Regions from separate parts of the Lysinibacillus sp. PWR01 genome, predicted to be linked through region 2. Evidence: riboswitches for the same ligand, from Rfam matches in the RefSeq annotation. Region 2 holds a riboswitch; the other holds the start of a gene.
What was found. Region 2 has a riboswitch for FMN ahead of ribE (riboflavin synthase). Riboswitches for the same ligand answer to the same signal wherever they lie in the genome.
Positions count from the first base shown of each region.

Region 1 (11,605 bases), on a different contig from region 2:
TGTTAAGAAATTAGCTAATGAGAAATTAGTTGGAATACTCAAATAAAAAATGTGAAATTTGTTTTTCTTTAATAATGTCTAAAAGTATGACATAATTTTCACAGATTAGCGGGAAAAAATAACCCTATTCATTGGATCGAAATCGAATGATGAAGAAAGTGTTATTGTGAAAGAAAACTAGAGGTGAAAAAATGGAAAGATTACAAAAGGTCATTGCCTATGCAGGTGTTGCCTCAAGGCGCAAGGCAGAGCAATTGATTTTAGAAGGCAAAGTTAAAGTAAACGGTGTAGTTGTTCGTGAGTTGGGAACAAAGGTATCTAATTCCGATACAATTGAAGTAGAAGGTGTGAAATTAGAAAAAGAAGATAAGGTATATTACTTACTTTACAAACCACGTGGAACAATTTCTGCTGTAACAGATGATAAAGGACGCAAAACTGTCACAGATTTATTTCATCATATTCCGCAACGTATTTTCCCAGTTGGTCGTCTTGATTATGATACATCTGGATTATTGCTATTGACAAATGATGGAGAATTTTCCTATATGTTGACACATCCGAAGTTTAAAATTGACAAAACATATATCGCTCGTGTCAAAGGTGTGCCAACAATTGAAGGGCTTAAAAAGCTTCAACGAGGGATCAAATTAGAGGATGGTAAGACAGCACCAGCTAAGGTAAATATGACATCCTTTGACGAAAAAGCTGGCAAAGCCATTTGTGAAATCACGATTCATGAAGGCCGTAATCGCCAAGTTCGTCGTATGTTCGAAGCGATTGGGACACCCGTTGTCAAATTAAAACGTGAACGCTTTGCTTTTTTAGATTTATTCGGCCTTTCTCCAGGAGAATACCGTGAATTAACAAAGCATGAAGTCAAGCAACTACGTGTGTTAGCAGAGACAGGAAAGCTGGATTAATGAAATTTGCCAGAAGAAAGTGTGGATACCACAAGAGGTATTTGGATGTTTACACTTTCTTTGTGGTGAAATCGTTCATAAATCATTCATAATTAATAGCTAAGTGTTTTTGTATCATTTTGCTATAATAGGTGAGAATAGTACACCTACTATAGCTGTAACACATTTAATTCGGTATTGTTGACGTCAGTGTGAAAGAAGTTTTTACATACTTATAGACGTATAGAGCATGAAAAAGTTCTATTTGTATCTTCATTATGTAAAAGCATACGCAAGCCGTAATTGATAGGGGGTTTATTAACTTGGAGAAAAAGAAAAAACGTCTTGTACTGCGAACGGTCATTTTAGCTGTGTTAGCATTGGCAATCGGGTACACAGTATATGGAACAGCAACAAAGGAGAAAGTAGAGTTAGTAGCAGTGGGCTCTAAAGCACCTGACTTCACGTTAGTAGATTTAAACGGTGAAAAGCATAAATTGTCGGATTATAAAGGACAAGGGGTATTTTTAAACTTCTGGGGAACTTGGTGTAAGCCTTGTGAGAAGGAAATGCCTGCGATGGACAATCAGTATCAAGAGTATAAAGATCAGGGTGTACAAACATTAGCGGTCAATATTGCTCAAACAGATTTTGAAGTACAGAATTTTGTCGATCGATATGAGTTGTCATTTCCTGTAGTTATCGACAAAACAAAAAGTGTGATGACTGCTTATAATGTAGGTCAATTACCTGCGACAGTGCTAGTTGATCCAGAAGGCAAAGTAGCCAAAATTATTACAGGTGAAATGACGGAGGAAAATATTGCTTCGTACATGGAATTAGTGAAGCCAGATAAGGAGTAAATGACGATGGAAAAAATCATTTGTGCTTGTGGTCATAGTAATCCATACGGCACGAAGCTTTGTGAGAAATGTGGTCGTCCTTTAACCGAAGAAGAAAAACAAAATAAGGTTGTTGATATGCGCTATGATGGTATGGCCATTCGCTCCAAAACATATAACAAATCTTTCATCGATAAAATATGGAATTTCTTCTCGAGTGTTAAAGTAGGTATATCCTTAATTATTATCACATTAATTGCTGCTTCAATCGGAACATTACTACCGCAAGAGTTTTACGTAAAAGCTTCTGATATGGAGAAAGGAGCTTATTACGCAGACGTATATGGTACATTCGGAAAAATCTATTATACGTTGGGGCTTTCAGATTTATATAGCTCATGGTGGTTCCAAATTTTAGTTGGTATGCTAGCAGTATCGATTATTGTGGCAAGTCTTGACCGAGGCATTCCGCTTTATAAATCATTAAAGAATCAACGTGTTAAAAGACATGAAAGCTTTATGAAGCGTCAGCGCATTGTTGCAGAAGGACAAGTGACGGCGAGTGCGGATGAAACGCTTGATAAAGTGGCTCAAAAAATGACTGAGATGAAGTATTCTGTTCGTCGAGATGGTAGCGCTCTCTTAGCTGAAAAAGGACGCTTCTCTCGTTACGGCCCGTACATAAACCATGTAGGTCTCATCATTTTTTTAGGTGGGGTCATGCTACGTCTAATTCCAGGATTCTATGTGGATGAATCGATATGGGTGCGTGAAGGTGAAACACGAGCGATCAGTGGGATGGAAGGTTATTTCATTGAAAACCGTGACTTTATTTTAGAAACACATGATAATACACCTCAAGGAGAGCAAGTTAAACAGGGTGTGAATGTAGTAGCTAAAAACTTCCAGACCGATATTACACTGTACAAGCAGCCTAAAGACGCATTACCAGGGGATACGGAAAATCTAGAAAAAGTAAAAGACTATTCCATTCGTGTAAACCACCCTTTGAAAGAAGATGGCTTTGCTCTTTACCAGATGGATTATCGTCTAAATGAATTAAAACAAATGAATTTTGAATTAATTAATAAGACGACGGAGAAATCATTAGGTAAGGTAGAGATTGATTTAACAAACCCTAAAAAAGAATATGATTTAGGCAATGGTTCATCCGTTCAAATACTAGTGTATACACCAGATTTTGATGGGTTTGAAAATGGTGAGCCACAAACAAAAACATCCATTCCAAATAATCCCGCATTTTTATTTAAAATGACAACACCAGAAACACCAGAAGGAGAAGTAAGCTTTGTTGAAATTATGCAACCTCCTTTAGAACCACTTGGTGAAAATAAATACAGAATGAAGTTTGCTAGTGCAGAAATGCGTGACATGTCAGGTATTACGGTACGTAAAGATAGTACCATCCCTATTCTGTTTGTTGGGGGTGTCATCTTTATGATCGGTGTTGCGATTGGCTCTTATTGGAATCATCGTCGTTTATGGCTGCAAGTGGAACCAGACGGCCGTGTGTTAATGGCTGCCCATGTCAATAAAAATATGTTCAGCATGAAAAAGGATTTAGATGCTGTCACAACATTTGCTGCATTGCCTCCGTATACAGATCAGTTAGAGAAAGATGAGGCTGGCGAAGAGTCCACAAATGTTGGCATTAAAGAAAAGGAAGGTGACAACACCTTATGAGTTTGATTGATATAAGTGGAAACTTATTATTTGTAGCATTTATTGCTTATTTAGTTGCGACACTATTATTTGGTGGTTCAATTAAGCAAGCTAATGCTACTGGTAAGAATACTGGCAAATGGGGCCAGCTTGCCATTGTGGTTACCATTATTGGTTTCCTATCACAGCTTGGCTATTTTATTACGCGTTGGATCTATACTGGACATGCGCCAGTAAGTAATATGTTTGAATTTACGACTGCCTTCGGTATGTTCATTGTCGGCGCGTTTATCTTAATTTATTTTATTTATCGTTTGACTGCACTCGGATTAGTGGCATTGCCTGTAGCGCTTTTAATTATCGCTTATGCAGCAATGTTCCCGAAAGAAGTAAGTCCATTAGTGCCGTCGTTACAAAGTTATTGGTTAACGATTCATGTTATTACAGCAGCATTAGGGCAATCTATTTTAGCTATTAGTGCTGTGGCAGGACTTATTTACTTATTAAAAGTAGTAGATTTAACGAAGCGTTCTAAACAACGTTTTTGGTTAGAGGCTGTGATGTACTGTCTTGTAGTAGTTATTGGGTTTGTTGCGGTAACATCTACATTTAGTGCTATGGATTATGAGTCTAGCTATAATTATGTGGATAAAGAAGGAACTACTCGTAAAATTATTTACAATTTACCTCCGATTTTCGGTATGAATGAATATGAAGTGGTTGAAGAACATGGCATGTCACCATTAGTAGAAATGCCAGCATTAATTAATGCTAAAAAATTAACAACTGTTTTTTGGTCATTAATGGTAGGATCTATTTTGTATTTATTAATTCGTTTAATCGCTCGCCGTCGAATTAGTGCCATTTTCCAACCACTAGTTAAACGTGTCAATTTACAATTACTTGATGAAATTGGTTATCGTTCAGTGTTGATTGGTTTCCCTGTATTCTCCCTAGGTGCTTTAATCTTTGCGATGATTTGGGCACAAATTGCTTGGAGTCGATTCTGGGGTTGGGATCCAAAAGAAGTATGGGCTCTTATTACATGGTTATTCTATGCAGCATTCCTGCATTTACGTTTATCAAAAGGCTGGGAAGGTCGAAAATCTGCTTGGTTAGCATTAATTGGTTTCGGAATTATTTTATTCAACCTAATTGCTGTTAACTTAATCCTTGCAGGTTTACACTCCTACGCGTAACCTGTGAAACAACAAGCCTTTTCGCTGTAGCGAAGAGGCTTTCTTTTCTTTTCAATATGTGTCACAGCATGTACAATAGAAGGTAGAGAAAGATTGGAAGAGAGGGATCGTGAAAGTGTCAGAAAATATTTCAGTATTAGTAGTAGACGACGAGGATCGTATTCGCCGCTTATTAAAAATGTATCTAGAGCGAGAAGGATACCTTGTTGACGAGGCAGAAAATGGTGAACAAGCGATCGAGAAATCTTTAGAAAAAGAGTATCACTGTATTTTACTTGATATTATGATGCCTGAAAAAGATGGGCTAGAAGTGTGTGCGGAAATTCGAGAACGCGCAGCAACACCGATTATTTTATTAACTGCAAAAGGCGAAGAAGCGAATCGTGTACAAGGCTTTGAGCTTGGCGCAGATGACTATATTGTAAAACCATTTAGTCCTCGTGAGGTTGTTTTACGTGTGAAGGCTATTTTACGCCGTTCACAAGCTTTCTCACCAACGACGAATGCATCCTCTTCAAAAGATTTGGTGGTGTTCCAGCATTTAATGATTGATCACGACGCACACCGTGTAACAGCAGAGGGGATTGAGGTCAATTTAACACCAAAAGAGTATGAATTACTGTACTTTTTAGCGAAATCGCCAGACAAAGTATTTGACCGTGAACAACTACTAAAAGAAGTATGGCATTATGACTTCTTTGGTGATTTACGTACAGTGGATACACATGTAAAACGGTTACGTGAAAAGCTCAACCGAGTTTCTGAAAACGCTGCTAAAATGATTGTGACAGTTTGGGGCGTTGGATACAAATTTGAGGTTGTCAATGAATAGAATATGGAATAGTGTTGTCGGGAAGCTATGGGTAACCATATTGCTTCTCGTTTCATTTGTATTATTTGTTTTCACGGTATTAATGCTTGAATTTCTTCAAAATTATCATATGCAGCAAGCAGAAATTTCATTGCGTCAGACAGCTGCAACAGTGGCAAGTATAGTAGATGACAATGAAACAGCAGAATCTACTTCGGAATTATTAAAAGATATTTTACCTACAGGGACCAATGCATTGATCGCGATAAGCCATGTTGAAGTATCCTTTGCAATGCAGGAGGGTGTCAACAAAAAAGAAATACAAGATACTATTTTAGCCAATAAATCTTTTCATGAAGTGTTTCAATCAGATGAACCCATTATTAAAGAAATGATGATGCCTTCTTCTACTGATCAAGAAAAGATGGAATCGTATGTCGTACTTGGTTTCCCCCTAAATGTTGAAAATGCAGTACATGGAGCTGTCTTCATCTATCAAAGCCCAGATGCGCTACATAAAACGTCTAAGGAAACAACGAAAATTGTCTTTTTAGCTGCCTTCATAGCATTTGTGCTGACGACATTCTTCGCATTTTTCCTTTCTTCACGTATTACTTCGCCATTAAGAAAAATGCGTGAGTTGGCTTTTGAAATTGCGAAAGGAAATTTTGAAGCGAAAATGCCTACAACGCAAAATGATGAAATTGGTCAACTTGCCGTTGCCTTCAACCAAATGGGTCGTCAATTAAAGCACAATTTAGAGGTTATCAATCAAGAAAACGAACAGCTTTCGAATATTTTGACATCTATGACAGATGCAGTGATTACCTTTAACCGTGATCGTACAATATTATTAAGTAACCCACCAGCAGAACGTTTAATGCAAAAGTGGTTTGTGAATAAAGGCTCGCAAAGTGCAAAGCCTATCCCCCCAGAGCTGTATCATATGCTTGATCATGTGCTGATGTTTGAGGATAAACTAGAAGAGGAAATTGAAATGGATGGCAACTACTATACATTTACGATTAGTCCTCTTTATAGTGGTGAAATGATACGTGGGGCTGTGGCTGTTATTCGTGATATGACTGAACAACATCGCTTAGAAAAACTAAGATCCGATTTTATCGCCAATGTTTCTCACGAACTACGGACACCGATTGCCATGCTACAAGGTTACTCTGAAGCATTAATGGACGATGATTTTATTCAGGATCAGGAAGAGCGTAATGAGATTACCAAAATTATTTATGATGAATCGAAGCGAATGGGTCGCCTTGTGACAGATCTATTAGATTTGGCACGCATGGAATCAGGGCATATGACGCTTTATAAAGATGAATTACCGATCAATTCGACATTCGAGCGTATTACACAAAAATTTGCTCAGGTAGCAAAGGAAAAGCACGTTCGTCTGCAATTTGACAGTGAATTTAATGACGAGGCCATGATTAATATTGATGAGGATCGGATTGAACAAGTGCTTACAAATTTAGTCGATAATGCACTTAGACATACAGATGAAGGGTCTGTGACTGTAAAAATCGAGCAGGAGCCGACATTTGCTAAAATATCTGTTCAAGATACAGGGCATGGCATTCCTCAGGATGACTTACCATATGTCTTTGAACGCTTTTACAAAGCCGATAAGGCACGTACCCGTTCCAAAGGTGGAACTGGTCTCGGCTTAGCCATTGCTAGAAATATTGTGAAGGCACACTCAGGTAATATTATGGTAGACAGTGTGCTGAAAGAGGGTACGACCTTCACGTTTTATTTACCGTTCGATTAATAACATGTATTGCTATTAATTGGCTGTAACTTCTATGAATGTAAGACGACAAATATTATAGAACGGGGGTGGAGTGCTTTGAATGACTCCGTGTTCCATCGACTATACGATGCATATCACCAAGACGTGTTTCAGTTTTTAATATATTTAGTAAAAAACCGTACACTTGCCGAAGATTTAGCACATGAAGTTTATGTACGAGTGTTGCGCTCATATGATCAATTTGCAGGGAATAGTAGTGAGAAAACATGGCTATTTGCTATTGCCAAAAATGTAGCGATTGATCATTTTAGAAAGCAAGCTGTACGCCAAAAGCATTCACATGATTTCTTTGACTGGGAAACGGAACAGCTCCATTCAACCACACCATCACCGGAAGATATGCTACAGGCCAGTGATGAATTTATGCAGGTAGAATCAGCACTTGAAAACTGTACAGGCGACCAAAAAATGGTCATTATAATGCGCTATTTTCAGGACTTATCGATCGCAGAAACAGCGCAAATACTAGATTGGACAGAAGCTAAGGTAAAAACGACCCAGCATCGAGCCATTAAATTTTTAAGGCAACAGCTACAGCCGATTAGAGAACAGGAGGCGAAACGGCAATGACGCATAAGCCATTTGATGATGAACAGCTTGAATATGTATTGAACAATGCCCCTAAGCTTTCTGACCACCGTTCAAAAGAAGAAATATTAAATCGGTTAATGGCAGATGCTCGCTTGCAGGATAATAGTCACCTTCAAGAAGCGATACAACAACCTATAGTGAATGAAGAAGCACGACAAGAAAGTAAACCTTTGAGCCAAGATGAACGACCATCACGATCTAAGTTCCGAAAAATGCCGATTTTTACGAGTGTAGCAGCAGTTTTCGCGCTAACGGTACTCGTTGGCTCCATGTTCATGAATAATGACGCTAGCCAAAAAGATCTAGCTAGTACTCCAGAAACGGCTAATTACGCTACTTTACAGGAAGATCGTTCTGCTAAAGACGCTGCTACGCAGGATGAAGCGCTTCAATCCAGTATTGTATCGGAGCATGAGCGCATGTTATCTTTACGGTCATCTGTCTATGAGGAAGATGTGAAAGATGCTGTCGTTTTCCGTATTGGTTTAGCAGGACGTGATGCGGAAAGTGTTCCAATGACATATGTGATACCAAATGAGCGTGTAGCAACTGATTTTGGAACAGAAAAACCTTCTACCTTACAGATGTATGAGAAATACGCTCCTCAAATTGATGAAGAAGCCAAAGGTTTTACAGATTATCATCCTTTTAAAGGTGAACTGAAGGAGAAGGAAGACAAGCTTGTCCACGTTTTACCAAAGGACAATGACTATGATGTTGCTTCAGCTACCGTCAATGAGTACAAAGGAACTTTGGAAGATACATTCTCAGATTCTGAATATACGGAAGTGGAGATTCAAAATGAAGATGGCACACCTTATGAGTTTTCTCAAGAGGGCGAGCCAAGCCAAGCTATGTCATTAACAAACGCCAAACATTTTAATTATTATTTATACCAAGATGGTAATGGTGCGGAATATCTGTCACCAGATTTCCGTCAAACATTTGTAAATGTTACAGAGGCACTTACACTCATGAAAAACAAAAATGATGATGTTTATGTAACAGTTGTTCCTGAAAACGTGACTTATACCGTGAAAGAGGAAGCGGAAGGTGTCGTCGTTACATTTGATATCCCCTTAGATTTAGCATCGATGGAGCCAATCCGCGCCACGCAATTGATTGAGGCCATGATGTTAACTGCCGCTGGCTTTGGCCAACAATTACGCTTAGATAATGTGGTCCAAGAAAGCTGGGAAGGATTCGATTTGAAAACGTATTTGCCAAAGCCTGTGGGGCCAAATAAACAATATATGCCTTAGTCAAAAATGGAGCATTCCTGTAGCATGGAATGCTCCATTTTTATAATACATACAAATCTAATCGGATTTTTTTAAGCAGAACTATTTACTTTTTCTTGATAATTAATTATAGTAAGGTTGTAGTATAAAATAATATGATTCATCTTCGGGGCAGGGTGAAAATCCCGACCGGCGGTAATAGAGTGGTAAACCGTTAATGTTTTTCATTAACTCGAATGGTTTATGCTACACTCTTCAGCCCGCGACCTGTGCAAATTTATTTGCATGGCTGACTTGGTGTGATTCCAAGGCCGACAGTTAAAGTCTGGATGGGAGAAGATGGAGGTACGATCGTCATTCATTGTTATGAAGTGAACTATAGCCGAGCGCTTTTTTGTAGGGCTTTTTAAACAGTGCTCAAAAAATAGTTTATATTGACGCTTATTCGTCATGCCTTTCTCCCTTGTGCTTTTTCATGCATAAGGGTTTTTTCATGCTAACAATTGAAAGATCGTCACCTTTCTTCTTGCGAGATTGAATCAGCAAAGAGGAGAGAGTTTTCTATGAAGAAGAATGTTAAACTTCAATCGTTTATTACGATTGGTATGCTGAGCAGTATTTCGTTTTTATTAATGCTTTTTAATTTCCCAATTCCGCCGTTCCCAGCATTTTTGGAAGTGGACTTTAGTGATATGCCTGCATTAATAGCAGCCATCACAATGGGGCCTGTAGCTGGTATTTTAGTAGAGTTATTTAAAAATGTATTGGATTGGATTTTCTCAGGAACGCCAACAGGTGTGCCAGTAGGTCATATTGCTAACTTTACAACAGGTATTTTATTTATTTTACCAGTAAGCTTTATTTTTAATCGCTTTAAAACAATTGCTGGTCTTGTTGGAGGTTTAGCAACAGGTACAGTCGTAATGGCAGTAGGCATGAGTATTTTAAACTATGTAGTATTTTTACCGATGTACACATACTTCTTAGGAATGGAACCTGTTGTAGGTGACTCACTTTATAAAATGATTGTCGCTGGGATTTTACCATTTAACATTGTGAAAGGTATTTTATTAACGGCTATTATGGCGTTTTTATTTACTACAATGCGCAAATGGATCGACCGTCAGCGTTCTATCTATATATCAAAATAATATACGCTAACCTCGGGTGAATATACCCGAGGTTTTTTGTTGAAGAAATGATGGATAGGGTTTAAGGTGTAACGGATAAATTACTAAAAGGAACGGATAGAAAGGCAAAACTAACGGATAAACATAGAAAAAAGTAATGGAGTAAGCTAGCTATCTAGTACTTTATCATTATGACCTAGTCGAAAGCTATATTTTCATGTAAAATAGGGAAGAGTTTAGAATGTTTGAGGAGTTTGAAGAGATGAGTGAACAAAAGGGACAGTGGTCTAGTAAATTAGGATTTATTCTAGCATCAGCGGGTGCTGCAATTGGACTAGGGGCAATTTGGAAACTACCCTATGTAACGGGACAAAGTGGTGGAGGAGCGTTTTTCCTAATCTTTGTGTTATTTACCTTATTAATAGGGTTACCAATGCTATTGTCCGAGTATGTTTTGGGACGTGGTACACAATCGGAGGCTGTAACGGCATATAAAAAAATCGCTCCGACAAAGCCAGGCTGGGCTTGGATTGGTCGAATGGGTGTACTAGGTTGTTTTTTATTATTAACTTTTTATAGTGTAGTTGGAGGTTGGATCTTTATTTATAGCGGGCTCGGTGTTGCTGGCGCTGTAATCGATCCAGCAGTAGATCCAGCTGAGCTATTTGGAAAAATTATAGGTACGCCTTGGATTACGCTAGTTGGTTTAGTGTTGTTTACATTAGCCAATGTACTTGTGATTTCGTTAGGTGTACAAAATGGGATCGAAAAGGCCAATAAATGGATGATGCCGCTACTCTTTATAATGTTCATTGTCCTTGTTGTGCGCGCTGTTACATTGGATGGGGCAATGGAGGGCGTAAAATTCTTCTTATGGCCTGATTTCTCGAATATTACTGGAAAGGCATTATTAGAAGCGCTGGGGCAATCGTTCTTTGGGTTAGCAGTAGGATTCTCTTGTCTTGTTACATATAGTTCCTATCTAAAAAAAGATGTAAGTCTGCCCAATTCAGCAGGTTCTGTTGTGCTGTTAACTGTGCTAGTTTCATTTTTAGCAGGATTAGCGATTTTCCCTGTTGTGTTCGCCTTTGATTTAGAGCCAGCAGCGGGTCCAGGTTTGCTATTTATGGTGCTACCAACAGCTTTCAGTCAAATGCCATTCGGTGAAGTATTTTTAGCGATGTTTTTATTACTATTTTTATTTGCTACATTAACGTCATCATTTAGTTTATATGAAATTATTGTCGCGGCATTTATGGAACATAGTCAGAAATCCCGTCCAATGTGGACACTTTTACTTGGTATAGTCGTATTTATTGCAGCTATTCCAGCAGCACTTTCTTCTAGTGTTTTATCGGATGTAACGATTTTTGAG
Region 1 covers NZ_JBHERJ010000047.1:356,746-368,350, forward strand. Annotated here, with positions in the region: gene ACEVFT_RS09180 (pseudouridine synthase) at 192-923, shown strand; gene resA (thiol-disulfide oxidoreductase ResA) at 1,226-1,765, shown strand; gene resB (cytochrome c biogenesis protein ResB) at 1,772-3,448, shown strand; gene ccsB (c-type cytochrome biogenesis protein CcsB) at 3,445-4,626, shown strand; gene ACEVFT_RS09200 (response regulator transcription factor) at 4,742-5,458, shown strand; gene ACEVFT_RS09205 (ATP-binding protein) at 5,451-7,226, shown strand; gene sigX (RNA polymerase sigma factor SigX) at 7,305-7,838, shown strand; gene ACEVFT_RS09215 (RNA polymerase subunit sigma) at 7,835-9,121, shown strand; FMN riboswitch at 9,259-9,445, shown strand; gene ACEVFT_RS09220 (ECF transporter S component) at 9,664-10,251, shown strand; gene ACEVFT_RS09225 (sodium-dependent transporter) at 10,493-11,605, shown strand, end outside.
Region 1: it holds a riboswitch for FMN, as region 2 does, so the genes downstream of both, ACEVFT_RS09220 (ECF transporter S component) here and ribE (riboflavin synthase) in region 2, are expected to answer to the same signal.

Region 2 (11,605 bases):
AAACATACTAATTGCTAATTCTGAAGGCAAATTTGTAGAGGATACACGTGTTCACAGTAGACTCAGCATACAAGCGACTGCCACAGAAGGCAACGAAATCCAAACAGGCTTTTATGGACCTGGTGCACATGCAGGCTTTGAATTTATTGAGCAACTAGATCTAAACCACTATGCAGGAGAGGCTGCACGTATTGCTGTGACGATGCTTCATGCAGATGAATGTCCAAGTGGTAAATTCCCTGTCATTATTGATAACGAATTTGGTGGTGTCATTTTCCATGAAGCTTGCGGTCATGGCTTAGAAGCTACGGCTGTTGCTAAAAACAATTCTGTCTTTGCCAATCGTATTGGTGAAAGAGTGGCTCCTGAAATCGTTACATATATTGATGATGGCACACTTCCGAATGAATGGGGTTCGCTAAACATTGATGATGAAGGAGAAAAAACAAGAAGAAATATTTTAATTGAAAATGGCATATTAAAGGGCTACTTAATTGATAAGTTTAATGCTCGACGCATGAATGCTCAGCCAACAGGCTCTTCACGTCGCCAATCTTATCGATTTAATCCGACCTCACGTATGACCAATACTTACATCGCACCGGGAACATCTACCCCAGCAGATATAATTGCCTCTACGGAGTATGGCATTTATGCAAAATATATGGGTGGAGGACAAGTTTCCCCTACCACTGGTGATTATAATTTTGCAGTGATGGAAGCCTATATCGTCAAAGATGGCAAAATAGATCGTCCTGTGCGTGGCGCTACGCTCATTGGCAATGGAGCCAAGACATTGCAGTTAGTGGATCAAGTTGGTAATAATCTCGCTCATGGAGCAGGCATGTGTGGATCACTTAGTGGTAGCCTTCCTGTCAATGTCGGACAGCCGATGATTCGCGTAAGTGAAATAACTGTTGGTGGAACAAAGGGGGAATAAACTATGAGTATCACACAGTTCCAAAATAAACTTTTACAACAAGCAGCACTGGCTGGACTAACGGAAGCAGAAGTCTATTATGAACAGAAAACTTCTTTCCAATGTACACTGTATGAGGGTGAATTAGATAGCTACGAAACTTCTGAGGATGGAGGTCTTAGTCTTCGAGGTCTCTATAATGGCAAGATGGGCTATGCTTATACGGAAAAAGTAGATGATGATTCCATCTCTTTTTTAATTGACCATGTAAAAGCCAACGCAGATGTACTAGATGAATATGAAGACCTCTCCATTTTTGAAGGCAGCCCGGAATATGCTGAGCACTCTTTTTACAATGAATCGTTAGAAGCAGTTAGTATTCCTGAAAAAATCGATATCCTACGTGCCATAGAACAGAAGATACGAGCATATGATCCTCGCATTGTTACGCTCGATTATTGTATACTCCAATACTATTCAACGGAGCGGACTTTAGCGAATAGTAAAAACTTATCTTTATCACATAAGGAAAATGGCTTAATCCTCTATCTTTCAACTGTGGTCAAAGAAGGAGACGAGTTAAAATCAGGTGAATATTTAAAAACAACGAGAGATTTCCATGCACTTGATGTAAATGCTATTGCCAAGAAAGTTGCTGAGGAGGCACTTGCCAACTTAGGTGAACAGTCCATCCCTTCTAGCAAATACCCTATCCTTCTTCGGCATGATGCGGCAGCTGCACTACTTAGTACCTTTATGCCTATTTTTTCTGCCGAAAATGCACAAAAGAATCAGTCATTGTTAAAAGGAAAGGTGGGGCAGCGAGTCGCCTCTGAAGGGGTCACACTTCTCAATGCTCCTTATCATCCAGATGCGCTATCTGGTGGGAACTTTGATGGTGAAGGCGTTGCGACAAAACATCAAGCCATTATTGCTGATGGGACATTACAAACCCTTTTGCATAATCGGAAAACAGCTACTAAAGATGGCTGTGAAACAACAGGCCATGCAAAAAGAGAATCCTATAAAGAGACGTTGTCCATTGCTCCTCAAAACATTTATATTGCACCTAGCCAAGATACACAGGACACATTAATCGCCTCTTTATCAGAAGGAGTACTCGTAACCAATTTATCAGGGCTTCATTCTGGTACGAATAGTATTTCAGGTGACTTCTCTGTTGCTGCACAAGGATTCCATATTCAAGACGGCAAAATTGCCTCACCCGTGAAGCAAATGACCATTGCGGGTAATTTCTTTAGCTTACTTAAAGATATAGAAGCCATTAGCTCCGATCTTTATTTTTTACCAAGCGGTCATGGTTCACCATCATTCATTGTTAAAGAACTAGCTGTAACTGTTGATTAATAGTAGAAAAGCGAGCCTCTCTTTAATCGGAAGCTCGCTCATTTTATTTGGATAAATCAATTTTTTATTTAATAAGTATATCGTCAATCCACCTACAGTCATAAACAATAATTTTAAGTAGCTGGACAGCGTCAAAGCTAATACCTGATAATAAAACCGTTACAGCAACGTAAAGGATAACCTGCTTAGAATCGCTTTATCATCTGTACCTGCTCTGTCGTCACCTTAAGTCCATGCTTTAATAAATAGTTCGTTGCTGGGTTGCTGGCTAAGAAGTTCACTGTTGTCAAGTGGACTTTATCTGTTGTAATACTTGCTAAAAACTGTGGAAGTAAATCTACATTACCTTCTTCAAGTATTACCAATTGGTAAAGTAGAATACGCTCCACCTCACCAAGTTTATTCCACACGGTTTTGTATAGCATATAGCCCAGTGCTTCCTTGTTATCGTTATAAAACACCTTGGCTTCTCCCTGCTTCACACTCTGCCAGCTACACTGCCAAGGAACATCTTCCTGATAAAATGATAGATGTGCTAGCTGCTCAGGGCGAATGGTTGCTATATGAAGAGCGGCTGTAGATTCTGTTTTTACTTCATACTCGCCACTTAAAAATAGTAAGTGATGAGTAATTACATAGCCATATTTTTCATATAAAGCAATGGCTATCTGGTTTTCCTTAATCGCTTCCAGCGTACCCATTTCTACGTTTTCCTGTTTATAGATGGCTAAGGTTTCCTCCATTAATAGGCGCGAGACTCCCTTACCACGATACGCTGGGGAAATACCTGTCCCCCCATTCCAAGCAATTTTTTTGCCATCGATGGTACGAAAGCCATTCATAACAATGGCAATCGGTTCATTTTGGTCGAAAACGACGATGGAATGCTCAGGAGATAGCCCCTCGCCCACTAGTCGCTGTAAAAACATTTCTGCTGTCATATTGATTTCAACAAAATAGCCTTCAAAGCCTTTGTTCCATGCTTTCAATACTTCCTCTAATGTACATTGTGCAACTGTTTTAATCTTCATATTTCCCCTCTTTTCAAATGGAATCTAATGTTGCTAAATGTTCTAAGGTTAGTTTTCTCACAATCTCATAACCTTGTCCTAGACCCCTCGGTTTTATGACAACCGTCCCCATATTCGAAATGACACCAAGCCCCACGTCTCTTGGAAAGCTATGACCACTGATTACTCTATTTATGCCCTGTGGTGGTATGATCTCCAACATTGATGTAAGAGTCGTTAATATGCGAGTTTGCTCAACACTAGCAAGATTGCCACCTAACATAAAGATTTCAAACAAAAAGGGGTCAATTTGCACATTGTTAGTTGGAAATGCCAGTCGAGCTGTTTCAATCGTCCGACAGAAAGGGCTAGTAGTAATGGTGGAAAGGATGGGAATTTGCCAATAGCGTAGCATTTGACCATAATACATAGCCTCTCTACGGCCATGATCGGACAAATTTCGTTGATTTCGACAACTGTGCAATGTACCATAGGCTTGATCGACACCGACAGTTGCAGTCCCATGCCTTGCATATAAAGTGAGCCCACCCTTTCTCAATAACGCCAGGAGAGCCTTTTCCATTTTCTTCATCTCCTTCATCATATCACTTTCTACTTTGTAATGTATGTTCTATACATAGAAAAAAGCTCCCTACAATTTCTTGTAGAAAGCTTTTTCTTTTATTTTATTGGAAGATGGACAATGGCAGTCGTTTCTAAATGTTTTGATGAATCAATTGAAATATGACCATTATATTTAGCAACAATTTCTTTCACAATAAATAAGCCTTGGCCTCTTAATCTACCATTCTCATGTTTTTTCGTTGAAAATCCTTGCTTAAATATTTGATCAGAATTCGCAATATTTGGCCCTGTATTAGTAATTTTAAATTCATACTGTGCCTCATCTGCTGAACAGCAAATTTTAATTTTACGTTGTTCCTCAGGTAATTCAACAGCAGCATCAATCGCATTATCAATTAAATTAGATAGAATCTTGATTAAATCTGTAGTTTTAATCTTATTAAAGTCATCTTGAGAAATAGTAAAATCCATATCGATATTATGATTTTGAGCCGTTAATTTCTTCGTTTGCAATAATATGGATAAACCTGGATGATCAATATTTAATTTTAATGATTTAATCGCTTGCACTTCTTTCGATAGTGAAGATAAATATTGTTTAGCCTGATCTGTTTTTTCTAATTGTAATAAACCATGTAACACTTGAATATGATTCGTAAAATCATGACGAAGGGACGACACCGAAGTAATCAATGTTTTGATTTCTGCTAGGTACGTGTCCTCTGTAGCTCCAACTTCCTTCGCTACCTCTTTTTGATACCATCTTTGTAAAAATAAAAAAGAACCGATGACAATTAAAATAAGCACACCATTAAAAATAAAATTAAATAAGTTGTCTTCAATGACTTTACCCTTAATACCATTTAGCGTATCTGCACTGATGTCAATGCCTAAATACCCGATAATTTTCCCATTGTCATCTTTGATGGGTGCACCAACCGACAAATAAGACCCATGTACAGAATCATGAATTACCTCTGTGACATAGGTTTCACCGTTATAGGCTTTTTTAACTTGCTTTGCAGGAACAGTACAAATCACCCCAATTCCAAAGCCCTCTTTCATTTCTTTTGGCATCCCCGTAATCATGGCTATTGATACTTCAGGATTGTCCACCTTTAAGGTGTAAACAAATAGTGCCCCTAATTTTATTCTTGCATCATTTAAATAACTTCTTACTTTCCAATAATAATCATTTTCCTGTGGATTATTCAAAAATTGCTGATATGCATCCGTATCAATGGATGCAGCAATAGAATGGGCTGCCTCTAAACTTTGATTGGCAATCGACTCTTCAACGGTCTTTTTTATTTTTACATAGGATGTAAAGATGTTTAAACTTGTAAACAAACATAATAAAATCGTTGATAGAATTAATATTAGTTTTATTTTTCTATTTTTCATAAAAAACGGTACTTCCTCATCTATAAATATTCTAGAATATTATTATATTATAATTAACTCTATTTTTTGTTTGTAAAGCAAACATTGCTTGTATATCCTACATAAATTAAAACACAAAATCAATTTTTATTTTATTCATTCCTAAAATTACACACCGTAACCAATAGTTTAATAATCCTTGACAAGAAAGTAAACTAAAAAGGTAAGTAATAGCGTTTTATGTCTCATTTCCTATTTAAATGGAAAATGAAAAAGGCCACTAAAGCAAAGGTCACAAAAAAGATCAGGTACCGACAATACCTGATCTTCTCTTACATTTGCTTCTTCTTATCCGAAGTACGTGTTTGATCCTGTGGCTTTAAAAACGAAGGTCGTTTCGTATAGCTCTTTGGAGAGGGGCGCAATAATGACTTTCGAAGACTGCCCTTTTCAAAGTCTGCACTAAAGTTTATATAGGGCACTCCTAAGACTTGCATATTAGCCGTATATAGCAGTATGAAAAAGACTGAAATAAAGAAACCAAATAAACCAAAAAACGCAGAAGCCATAATAATGATTAATCGAAAAATACTCATAGCCGTCACAAAGGATTGATTGACCAGTGTAAAAGCAGCAATACTTGAAATGGCAATCACAACAATCATCGAAGGACTTGTAACACCTGCTTTAATGGCAGCATCACCAATAATTAATCCTCCCACAACACTGATTGAGCCACTGATTGCACTTGGTAGACGCAAGTTGGCTTCCCGAAACAATTCAAACATAAATAGCATCATTAATATTTCAAGAATCGTTGGAAAAGGTAGCCCTGTTCTCGACTCAACAACCGTTGCAAGAAGAATAAAAGGAAGCTGCTCTTGATGATAAGTCGTCAACGCAAGCCACAAACCTGGTAATAGCATACTAATTAATATCCCTACAATTCGAAGTAATCGCTCCAGTGAACTGACAATGATTGGATATTCATTATCCTCTGCCGATTTAAAGAGTAGCATAATATTTGTAGGCGTAATTAAAGCATAGGATACGCCATCAATCATTATTAATATTCGCCCATTAATTAATGACTGCAAAGCAAAATCAGGTCTTCCTGTATAATCATGTCTTGGAAGGATGGTTGCTGTCTTTTCGATTGTTTCCATTAACAAATCACCATTGATAACAATATCCGTATCGATTTTTTGTAATTGAAGTCGAATTTGTTCCAGCATATTTAAATTCACAATGTCTTCCATATAAAGGATGGCTACTGTTGTTTTAGAACGCTTGCCAATTTCTAATGTCTCAACACTAAAAGAATTAGTGGGTAATCGTTTTCTTAATAAAGCAATATTAATAAAAACATCTTCAATAAAGTCATCTCTAGGTCCTTTGACCACTAGTTCTAGTGTTGTTTCCCCAGGCTCTCGATTTGGTCTTTTTGAAATATCGCTAGAATAAAGTAACTGATTTTCTTCAAAATACAATAAGACATGGCCTTTATAGACTCTTGTCACTGCATCCTCTTTCGATGAAATCTTTTGTAAATAGGGTATGTGTAAATGCTGTTCGATTTCTTCCTCTAACATGTCCTCAGAGACTTTGCTTAACAAAGATTGAACACGTTGAACAACCACAGTTTGAAGTATTTGCTCATTGACCATTGCATCACAAGTTATCAAATGTACTGTATATTGCTGAAAATTATATTGTTGGAAAATCACATCAGCAGAGCGTTGAAATAGTGATTTCAACATTTTCAAATTGATCATTTGTTCCATTGATGAAATACTTCTCATCTCCTACTGAGCCAGCTCAAGATTAGTACATTTATGAAAACAATCACCTTCAATAAATACACTTAAGCATATTTTTCCCACGGTTGTTCAAAATATTCAAAGAAACAAATGTTGTGACGAGTTATTCAAATTATCCTCATCCAATCATTTTCTTTAGATTCGCCATCTCAATCGCAGACATTGCAGCATCATAGCCTTTATTACCAGATTTCGTGCCTGCTCTTTCAATCGCCTGTTCAATGTTTTCAGTCGTGACAATACCGAAAATAACAGGTACATTCGTTGTTAACGATACATTGGCAATGCCTTTTGCTGATTCATTACAAACATAGTCATAATGAGTTGTAGAGCCACGAATAACGGTACCTAAACCAATAATGGCATCATATTTCTTTGTTTCTGCCAGTTGTTTCGCAATAAAAGGAACTTCAAAAGCCCCTGGAACCCATGCGACATCAATAGATGCGGGATCAACCCCATGGCGTGTTAAACCATCCATTGCTCCATCCAATAATTTGCTTGTAATGAACTCATTAAAACGACCTACAACTACTGCAATTTTTAAATCCGTTCCAATTAATTGTGCTTCAAATGTTTGACCCATTGTTCTTGCTCCTTTTTAAATAGAAATTTTATTTTCATTTGTGGATAACTGATTACGATAAACAACCAATGCTTCTATTGATATCATTTTTAAGCCATGATGTGCCGCGAACTTTGTCAGTTCCTCAAAACGAAGCATTTGCCCATCATCCCCCATAATTTCACAAATAACACCTGCTGGTATACTATGACAAAGCTTCGCCAAATCAACTGTCGCTTCAGTATGCCCTCTCCGTTCTAACACACCATGCTCCTTCGCAATCAGCGGAAAAATATGACCTGGTCGACGAAAATCAGTCGGCTTAGCTTGCTTTTCTATCATTTTCTGTATTGTCAATGCACGCTCAAAGGCGCTAATCCCTGTCGTTGTATCTTCATGGTCAATACTCACCGTAAATGCGGTTTGATGGTTATCCGTATTGCGCTGAACCATCGGATGTAAATCTAGCTTTTGTGCGATCTGTTGCGAAATCGGTGTACAGATTAAACCTCTACCATAGGTTGCCATAAAGTTGATCGTTGCAGGTGTGATGAATTCAGCGAGTGCCAACAGATCTCCTTCATTTTCCCGATCCTCATCATCGACCACCACAATCATGTTGCCTTGCTTTAAATCCTCAATGGCTTCTTCAATTGTATGTAGCACGATTATCATCTCCTCATTCTGTTATTTTAAAAACCATGTTGTGCTAAATAATCTCTCGTAATTGTTGGCGTTACTTGCCCTTTTTTTAGTTGCTGTAAAATATATTTACCAACTAAATCTGTTTCGATATTAACGATTGCTCCAACCCTCTTCATACCTAAAACGGTTTCTTTGTAAGTATGAGGAATGAGTGAAATCGTGACACGATTCGCTTCAACATGAAAAAGGGTTAAGCTTGTGCCATCAATAGTTATGGAACCCTTCGGAATACAAAAGCTTGTTAGTTCTTCTGACATTTCAATATCCATATAAACGGCATTTGCTACTGGACGTATGCGCAAAATTTTACCGACTCCATCAACATGACCAGCAACAAAATGACCGCCAAATCGTCCATTGGCAGGCATGGCACGCTCCAAATTAACAGAATCACCAAGTGCCAGCTGCTGTAAATTTGTTGCTTTGACTGTTTCAGGCATAACATCCATTGTAAGCTGCTGATCAGTAAAATGTGTCACCGTTAAACAAACACCATTGACTGCTATACTGTCGCCAAGCCTGACATCCTCCGCTATCATGGCTGATTGAACCGTAATTTTCATACTGTCCCAATCGCTTTGCATAGCTTTTACGACACCAATATCCTCTACAAGCCCTGTAAACATTTCATCACCTACTCTACTTTATTAGCACTTCTATCCTTCACTTTTGAAGTTTTATCCGTCATTTCTGAAATTCTATCCACCTGTTTTTGTGTTTTATCCTTCTCCCTTCACTAATTAACAATAAATAAAAAAATAAAAACCCCTTTCATCAAAGGGGTTTTGGGAGTATAAGACATCAACAAATAAGCCTACTTGAAAACGATTTTTTCCATAGACTGTCATCTCATTTGTTCTTCTCCCATCCAGACTATCACTGTCGGTTTTGGATTTGCACCAAATCAGCTTGCGCTCACGGACTTTGAATTGCTTCATCACCGCCGATTGGGAATTTCACCCTACCCCGAAGAACATCTTCTATTCGATTGTAGCTAAATAAAAAAACTTCCCAAAAGATGATTGGGAAGTGGCGTAATAAATGCATAGTCAAATAAACCTTCTAAATTAGAATCAATTTAAAAAGCTCGCATTTTTACCCTTCTCCCATCCAGACTGTCACTGTCGGTTTTGGATTTGCACCAAATCAGCTTGCGCTCACGGACTTTGAATTGCTTCATCACCGCCGATCGGGAATTTCACCCTACCCCGAAGGATACTTTTATTTAGCTAGTCTTACGATAACACTATTTTATTATATTATCCATCCTTCTTTTTAAATTTTTTTCGTCATATAAATTTTAAGCAGCTCTGACGTGACTTGATAAATGTAAAAGAAATTATTAAAATGATGACATTTAACTTGTTTGTGAAACTTCTCAATCAAAAAAACGTTCCTTTACAGGTGACTATTCAGTCTAACAGTTTGGAGGTCATTTCCTTGACATTTTTAAAAAATATACCGTTTAAGCAAGGTGTTTTCTATGCCTTATTAGCACTCTGTTGTGGAATTTCAATTGTTTTCGTCCATCATAATGAACAATTTTATGATCGACCGATAGCGGAAGTAATACAGGTGAACGTCACAGAATCGGAACCGATGACAGATATGTATGAGAATGAGGATGAATTGTTTACACAGGAAATTACGGCCATGATCAAAAATGGACAGTATAAGGGGCAATCCATTCATTTGATGAATGACTATTCTTCTTCTGGTGCTTTTGATCAAAAATACCATGTAGGCAATGAAATCTTTGTCACCATAGATAATCACGCAACACAATCAGGGTTAACAGGTACCATCCTCGATTTAAAACGTGATCAAACCATGATCATGATTGCGTGGATTTTTATTTTTGCCTTACTCATTATAGGCAAAAGACAGGGCTTGTTTTCTATCATTAGTTTGGTTGTCAATGCCTTGATCTTATCATTTGCATTAGATCTTTATGTTACACATGGGGGCGTAAGTCTGTTATTCGTTAGTGGTATTTGTGCCCTGTTATTTACCATTATTTCGCTCCTACTTATTAGCGGATTGAATACAAAAACGTATGTAGCCATTGTGTCCACACTTTTAGGAACCATTATAGCACTTATCATTAGCTCAATTGTGATGTGGTTGACAGGTGAAAATGGTCTTCGTTATGAAGAAATGCAATTTTTAACACGGCCCTATCGCACAGTCTTTATGGCAGGTTTATTTATTGGCTCACTTGGGGCTGTCATGGACGTCTCTATTACGATGGCTTCCTCCATATTTGCTTTATATGAACAAGACCCTTCTATTTCTGTGAAGGCACTTAAAACTTCAGGGCATGAAATTGGTAAAGATATCATGGGTACGATTACAAGTATTTTATTCTTTGCCTACCTTTGCGGCTCCATACCTATGATTATTCTCTATTTGAAAAATTCTTCCACATTAGGACTCACATTGTCCTTGAATCTTTCTTTAGAATTAGCCCGTGCCTTAGCAGGGGGGATTGGTGTTGTCCTCACGATTCCTATTAGTCAGTATACTGCTATATTTTTCATTAATCGAAAGAGGGTTCAAGAATGAATGTTATCGTCTTATTAGCAGTTATTTTATTTGCGTTGATGGTGATAGTAGGTGGTAAGCAGGGTGTCCGCTCATTTCTTTCTTTATTTCTAAACTTTGGTGTACTCTTTATCACCATCTTTTTAATGACAAACCCTAAAAATAGCCCCATTATCTTGACGTTTATAGCCTGTACGGTCATTAGTTGTATTAGCCTTTTCTATATCAATAAAACAAACAGTAAAACCATTACAGCCTTTATCGCGACGATGGTGACGATTGTTGTGTTACTGCTATTTATTACCTTTATTACAGAAAAATCGATGATCCAAGGGTTTGGTGAAGAATCGACTGAAGAAATTAGTATCTTTTCCCTCTACATTGGCGTTAATTTTGTGCAGATTGGTGCATCAGTCATTATTATGAGTACGATAGGTGCCATTATGGATGTGGCTATTTCTATCGCCACTTCCATGCATGAGATTTTTTATCGCAATCCCACGATTAGTAGAAAGAAACTATTTACATCTGGGCTAAGTATCGGGAGAGATATTTTAGGAACTGATACCAATACATTATTTTTTGCTTTCTTTGGTGGCTATTTAAGCTTGTTAATCTGGTTCAAGGATCTCTCCTATTCGATTGGCGAGATTGTTAACTCCAAAGTTTTTAGTGCTGAAATGACAACCATTCTTTGTGCAGGCAT
Region 2 covers NZ_JBHERJ010000016.1:48,385-59,989, forward strand. Annotated here, with positions in the region: gene ACEVFT_RS02090 (TldD/PmbA family protein) at 1-940, shown strand, start outside; gene ACEVFT_RS02095 (TldD/PmbA family protein) at 944-2,287, shown strand; gene ACEVFT_RS02100 (GNAT family N-acetyltransferase) at 2,473-3,318, opposite strand; gene ACEVFT_RS02105 (histidine phosphatase family protein) at 3,332-3,880, opposite strand; gene ACEVFT_RS02110 (ATP-binding protein) at 3,979-5,286, opposite strand; gene ACEVFT_RS02115 (spore germination protein) at 5,598-7,049, opposite strand; gene ribH (6,7-dimethyl-8-ribityllumazine synthase) at 7,204-7,671, opposite strand; gene ribB (3,4-dihydroxy-2-butanone-4-phosphate synthase) at 7,687-8,316, opposite strand; gene ribE (riboflavin synthase) at 8,343-8,981, opposite strand; FMN riboswitch at 9,208-9,333, opposite strand; FMN riboswitch at 9,450-9,575, opposite strand; gene ACEVFT_RS02135 (YibE/F family protein) at 9,796-10,920, shown strand; gene ACEVFT_RS02140 (YibE/F family protein) at 10,917-11,605, shown strand, end outside.